Occallatibacter riparius: one gene and its partner. The protein of the gene in region 2 interacts with the protein of the main gene of each other region in a pairwise test. Links are inferred from orthologs where the notes say so. Each region holds a gene or a part of one and is shown on either strand. Other genes may lie near its edges.

The links. Proteins that work in one complex are often made in the same cells at the same time.
Region 1: the proteins of mtgA (region 2) and MOP44_RS16165 interact in binary tests that used the Escherichia coli proteins (3 or more experiments, as listed by UniProt). The link is inferred for Occallatibacter riparius from one-to-one orthologs.

Annotation. Positions count from the first base shown.
Region 1 is NZ_CP093313.1:3,981,257-3,984,218, forward strand. It holds MOP44_RS16165 (penicillin-binding transpeptidase domain-containing protein), read right to left. Parts: upstream 2,645-2,962; coding sequence 356-2,644; downstream 1-355. Other genes in the region: MOP44_RS16170 (FtsB/FtsL family cell division protein), read right to left, coding at 2,680-2,962. UniProt on the Escherichia coli protein: Essential cell division protein that catalyzes cross-linking of the peptidoglycan cell wall at the division septum. Required for localization of FtsN.
Region 2 is NZ_CP093313.1:5,083,261-5,086,829, reverse strand. What follows is about bases 19-2,809. They hold mtgA (monofunctional biosynthetic peptidoglycan transglycosylase), read right to left. Parts: upstream 1,873-2,809; coding sequence 1,165-1,872; downstream 19-1,164. Other genes in these bases: MOP44_RS20695 (nicotinate phosphoribosyltransferase), read right to left, coding at 1,894-2,809; MOP44_RS20705 (menaquinone biosynthetic enzyme MqnA/MqnD family protein), read right to left, coding at 253-1,119; MOP44_RS20710 (antitoxin), read right to left, coding at 19-194. Outside these bases: more of MOP44_RS20710, read right to left, coding at 1-18; more of MOP44_RS20695, read right to left, coding at 2,810-3,279; MOP44_RS20690 (hypothetical protein), read left to right, coding at 3,422-3,569. UniProt on the Escherichia coli protein: Peptidoglycan polymerase that catalyzes glycan chain elongation from lipid-linked precursors. May play a role in peptidoglycan assembly during cell division in collaboration with other cell division proteins.

The DNA of each region.
Region 1 (2,962 bases), 1.1 Mb from region 2 along the record:
TGCGAAGGGAGCCAAGTCCGGTTCAGTGGCCAACGTGGCCTCGGTTCGGCTTCCAGGTATGGAAAGGGGATTGGTGACACCGAAAACGCCTGTAGCGCCAATTGCCCATAAAATCGAGATTATTCCCCGGCCTGCCGCGAAGCCTGAGAATTGCGGCGACGAGAAAACCTTTGTCGCCTGCCCCAAGCTGAAGACCCGGTACGAGTACGACACGCCTTTCACCTCTGAAGCCCCCTGACAATTCGGCAAGACTCATCGTTGCGCTCTTCGCACTGAGGGCGGGCGCAACCGTGTTTTTGCGGAGGTTCGCGGTGACAGAGCTATTCACCGTGCACGTATTGAAAGCATTAGCGGATCAGTGCGAGCCGCGGACGACGACTTTGGTGCCTGGTGAAACCATAGCTCCCGGCGAAGGGGCTTGTTCCCGGATCGTGCCGCTACCGGCTAGCTGAACTTCGAGCCCTGCACCGGCTGCGGTTTCGATCACCTGGCGCATCGACATCCCCACAAACGACGGCACCTTCACCTGCTTGGTCTGCTTGACCACAACCTCGCTCACCGTGATCGTGCGAGGCTGGCCTGCGGACGATGATCTGGCGGGCGCTACCGCCGCAGTTGTCGTCGACTGGGCGACCGGAGCAGCCGTCGAAGCCGCTGGCTTGGCACTAACGGTCTGAGCCGCCGGCTGAACCGCCTGAGCAGTCTGATTCCGCAGCGCGTCGTCATTGGGCAGATCGTTCACCGCTGCATAAAGCGCGTTGATGTCCTCGCCGGTCTCGTCGTGATCGTCCTCGCGGGTCGGTTGGTGGGTCTCCTTGGGAAGCTTGCCTGGGCGCACCGGCTCATCGTGCGGCACGCCCAGGTACTCCAGCACCTGCTGCGCGACCTCTTGAAACACCGGCGCTGAAACCGCCGCGCCGTAATAAGAGCCGGCCTTGGGGTTATCCATCACGATGGCCACCGCGATCACCGGATTGTTCACCGGCGCAATTCCCGCAAACGATGCGATGTGCATCGTCTTCGAATACGTGTGCGTGGCCGGATCGACCTTCTGCGCGGTGCCCGTCTTGCCGCCGGAGGAGTAGCCGTTGAGCTGCGCGCTCTTGCCCGTGCCGTTCAGCACCACGCCTTCCATCATCTTGCGCATTTGCGCCGCGGCCAGCTCGGAGATCACCCGGCGCGCGCCCTGGGGCAGGGGATTGGGCAGGTCCTCATTGAGCCGTATGGGCTGAGGCGTCTGTTGGGCCACAGACTTGTCGGCCGCGGTCTGTATCTGGGCGGGCATGAGCACATGCGGCGGCAGGTAGGTTCCGCCGTTGGCGATGGTCGACACCATCGAAACCAGTTGCAGCGGCGTCACGCCGATCTCCTGGCCCATGGCGACAGAGCCGATCGAGGACCCGCTCCACTTGTTGACCGGGCGCAGCAAGCCGCGTGTCTCGCCGGGTAGCTCGACACCTGGCTTCTGCCCGAATCCAAATGCGCGCACGTAGTTGTAGTAGCGATCCTGGCCCACTTTGAGCGCCATCTTGATCGCGCCCACGTCACTCGATTCCTCAAGCGCCTTCTGCACGGTAACCAGCCCCATGTGCTCGCCCTGATTATCGTGGATCACGCGCCCTGCGAGGGTGATCGATCCGCCCTGGCAGTCCACCATGTCATCGGGCTTGGCTACGCCTGCATCAAGCGCCGCCGAGTACGCCACCAGCTTGAACGTCGAGCCCGGTTCATAAACATCGCTCACCGCGTGGTTCTTCAACAGAGCTGGCGTCGTGTGCCGATACTGGTTCGGATTGAAGGTGGGACGGATTGCCAGCGCCAGAATCTGCCCCGTGTGCACATCTTGAATCACGACCGTTCCGTTGTCGGCGTGCACGCGTTCCATCGCATGATCGAGAGCCCGCTCAGCCAGGAACTGAATATTCGAGTCAATGGTGAGAACGAGATTCTGCCCCGGCTCAGGCTCCTTTTCCGTGGAACCCAGCACCTTGCGTCGCGCGTCCATGGCGGTGAACATGCGCCCCGGCACGCCGTGCAGCGGGCCTTCAAACTTCTGCTCCAGCCCGCCGAGCCCCGTATCATCGGTACCCACATAACCGAGCACCTGCGCGGCAATCTCGTTGTCGGGATAGAAGCGCTCGAACTCCTTCTGCGTATAGAGCCCCTTCAGGTTGAGCGCCTTCACCTTCGCGCTGGTCTCGTTCGAAACGCGCCGCGCAATCCACGCAAACCGCCCGCCCGTATTCAGGCGATTGAGGATCTGGTCTTCAGCAGTTTGCCCGTCTGCGGAGTCAGTGTGCACGATCGCGGCAAGCCGCCGCGCTGCTTCGTCCTTGTCGTCAATCTCGCTGGGGTCCGCATACCAGGAGTCGACCTGCACGGTCATCGCAAGTTCATGCAGATTGCGGTCATAGAGCACACCGCGCCGCGGAGCTACTTCAAAGGTGCGCTGCTGCTGCTTCTGAGCGCGATCAATGTACTCCTGGTGGCGCAGGATCTGGAGATAAAAGAGACGTCCGGAGATGGCAGCCGCCCAAACGAAGAAGAACAGGCAAATGAGCCAAAAGCGCGCTACCCGGAGAGGGATAGCGCGCGCGATGGTAGTTCGACTACGGTTACGATTGCGAAGGGTTGCGGCCTCCATGGGCGTTGCTCCGGGGAACTGTGAATGCGCCTTGCTTATTGCACCGGCGGAGCCGGGGCATTGATCTGGGCCAGTGCCGGAGCCGAGGCGTCGACGCGAGCGCTGGGATGGACCACTTGTCCAGGCTGCGGCGCCGCAAGCCCGAGCTCGCGTGCTTTCGTGTCGATACGCGAAGGCTGCGTAAGCTGCGCCTCGCTCAGTTTGAGCTGGCGATTCTCTTCCCGTAATTGATCTATCTGCTGCTTCTCGGCCTCAACGCGATAGGAGCGCTCGATGGCGCTGAAGTGCTGCAGACCGTAGATCATGATCAGAGAAAAC
Region 2 (3,569 bases):
GGAAAGGGATCACTAGCAATCGCATCGAGCACATCCTTGAGGCTGCGCTTCCGGCTCGGCTCGGTCAGAACAATGTCACCGGTATGCGGATCGCGCCGGATGTATACCTGCTTGCCTTGAAGACGCAGATTCGCCGGAATTCGCACCGCCTGGCTGCGTCCATTCATGAACACCGAAGTTTTCTGGCTTGCCATTGGCCTCGTCTCCTGATATATATCATCGCATATCACAGACATGAGATCGTCAGGTTTCTTAGCGTGCTCCAGCCATCCCCGCCAGCTCATACCGCGGCAACACGCCCGCCTCCGCCGCAGCCTCAAAGAACCCTTCCATCCCCGCCACGCACTCCTCATCCAGCACGTAGTGAATATTCACGCTCAGATAGTGCCGGATCGTGCTCTCATCCAGCGGCAGCTTCCCAGCCCACTCCTCCGCCAGAGCTTCGATATTCGCGAGACCATGATCCCGTGACCGAATGAAATCCTCCGCCACGCGGTCATCCAGCGGAACTCCCGGCGCCGCACACCACACGGCGGAAACGAACGGCAGCCCCGTCAGCGCTCGCCATTCATGCGCCAAATCGTGATACACCAGCTCTTCACCCGACCGCTCAAGCTGATTGGCCTCTTCCTCAAGCGCCAGCAGCGCCGGATCGCCGATCACAATCGCCGCGTCGGCTTTCTCGAGCATGGCATCCAGATCCGCAGCCATGGGAACAAACTCCGCGCCCGCATTTCCCCACTTCTGGAAAAGAATGCGCGAATAGGCAATCGTCGTACGGCTCGCCGTATCAGCAGCCACAGTGCGAATCGCGCTCAGCGGCTGCCGCGTGCGCCGCACCAGCAGCAGCGACCGCACGCGATCCTTCGACGCAATTGTGCAGCCCGGCAGAATCCGCAGCCCCGGCGTAACGGCCAGTGCCGCAATCGGCACAAGGCCAATGTCGGCAGCCCCCGTAGCCAGGCGGTCAGCACACTCTGAAGGAAGCATCCAGTCGATCTGGTAGCGCTCAGCCAGTCGTTCAGCGTGCGGCGCATGATCGAAGTCCCACATCAGTGGGGCGGGATTGAGAAAGCGAATAGCAGCTATACGTAGGCGGCGCTGAGCAGGAGAAGCCACACCTTCAGTTTAGAGCACTTCCCTTGCCCTCAGTTGAGCGAGCACTCACCAGCCCATCTGCCGCTCGCGCTCCAGAATGATCCCCGCGTAGTTATTCATACGCTCGGGATGCCGCCTCAGCGGCGCCGGCAGAATGGCCGCCAGCCGCGCGGCCCTCTGCGCATCGATGTTCCGCGCCCATGTCCCATACCACGAGCGGCACGCAGCGTCCGCGCCGTAAACGCCCGGCCCCCACTCCACCACGTTGAGATAGAGCTCCAGAATGCGCTGCTTCCCCAACACCAGTTCCGCCACCGGAACCAGCGTGAACTCCGCGCCCTTGCGAAGCACCGACCTCCCGGTTCCGAAGAAGAGGTTCTTCACAAGCTGCTGCGTAATAGTCGAAGCACCGCGCCTGCGGCCGCCCTCCATGGCCTCGTCCGTAGCAATCTCGATCTGATTCCAGTCGAACCCGTGATGCTGGTAGAACCGCGCATCTTCCGCGGCAATCACAGCATGCTGCAAATTCAGCGATATCTGTTTCAGCGGGACAAACTCATACCGCTCGCGATACGGCTTGTCGCTGAACCAGGACTGCACCCGCCGCTGCATGTGCACCGCGGTTGTCGGCGGATCGATCCACCGCAGAACCACCAGCATCAGCACCAGCAGCAACCACAGTGAAGCAACGCCAATCCCGGCCCACTTCAGCACAGCCAGAACCAGACGCTTCCGTGATCGCGGCTTAACGGGCGCAGATGTACTCGAAGTCACTCTCCAGCGCACCGCCAAGTCCTAGGCCTCCACCGGCACATTGATCTGCCCTTCCGTCCCGAACACCCGCCGGTAGCGCTCCACTTCTTCTGCCGGCCCCATCGACTTGGCGTAGTTGTCCGAGAGCTTGGCCGCCGGTCTGCCATCCACCTCCACTAACTTGCACACCAGGCTAATCGGATCGAAGCTCTTATCGCCATGCGGATTGCAGTTCCTGAAGTCGTTCGTCAGAAACGTCCCCCACCCCGAGCTGAACCGGATCCTCCGCTCCGGCGTCCACCTCTGCGCATCCTTGAAGTCCGCCGCCGTCCGGAAATCCCACGGGTCCGTCCCGTCCAGAATCCTGCCCGCGAAATGCGCATGCAGCGCCAGGATCTTGTCCACATCCAGCGCATCGCTGGCAATCAATCGCTTCCGCCGCGGATCGCGCCCTCTCTGCTCCAGCCACGCAATATACTCATCGCCGGCGACAAACGGATCTTTGCTGTCGATCCTCTGCCCCGTCCAGTCCGCCACCCACTCCGGAGCGTTGCGCAAAAACTGGGTCGTGCCGAACGTGTCCGGCAGCAGAATCAGCAACTCGCCCGCATACGTCTGCTGCCACAACTCCAGCAGCCGATACTGGGCGCGTTTCAGCTCCTCATCTGTATTCGCCAGCGCTGCCACGGCCATCGGCAACTCGTGCGCGTTTGTTCCCATCGCTTCGAGGTCATGCTTGTAGGCCAGATACGTATTCGAGCTGCCCGTGAAGCTTTCCCCCAGCACGTCGCGCATCGCCAGCACCACGTACTCCTGCCACAAGAAGCTGTGCCGCCGCCGCGTTCCAAAGTCGCTCAGGCTCAACCCCGGAACGCCGCGCAGCCGCACCATCTTCTCCCACAGCCGCGTCTTCGCCCGCGCGTACAGCACATCCAGTTCGAACTCGCTAAGTGGCTTCAGCGCAGCGCGCGTCTTCAATTCATCGATGATCGCCAGCGCATAGATCTCCCACATCGTCGTCTCGGTCCACAGCCCTTCGAACCGCAAAGAGACCTGCCCATTCTCAACCGCAACCTCATAGTCCGACAGCCGAAAATCCTTCTCCAGCCACTCCAGAAACGCCGGCTCGAACATACCCCGTTTGCCGAAGAATGTATTGCCCGCCAGCCAGATCATCTCTGACTTGTGGAACCGCAGCTGACGCGCATGCTCAAGCTGATCGCACAGCCCATGCAGATCGATGATGTCGGCCAGTCGCACCTGCACGCTGCGGTTCTGCACCGCGAATGTCGCGCGCGTCCGCGGAAAGTGTTTCCAGATGAACTGCAGCATCAGCAGCTTGTAGAAGTCGGTATCCAGCAGCGACCGCACAATCGGGTCCAGCTCCCAATTGTGGTCATGCGCCCGCCGTGCAATGTTGATGATCACAGAACCACTCTATAGGACTTAAGATGTTTACGATCTTCAGAAATCGTGCAAAAATGCGGTCATCAAATCATCTACAGGTTGCGCGAGGGTTGGCAGTGGTTAAGATTTGCATTGCGAAGACACTCTCCGGGAAGCGGTGCCCTTGGAACGCATTAGAGGGCAGCAATTACTGCGGAACTCACGGTCCCAACTACCGTTCCGTTTCCAAAGTCAAAGTGGTGATGAGGAAGTCCTCCGTGACCGCCGTAAAGAAGGCAGCAGCCAAAAAGGCGGTGAAGAAAGCAGCCAAG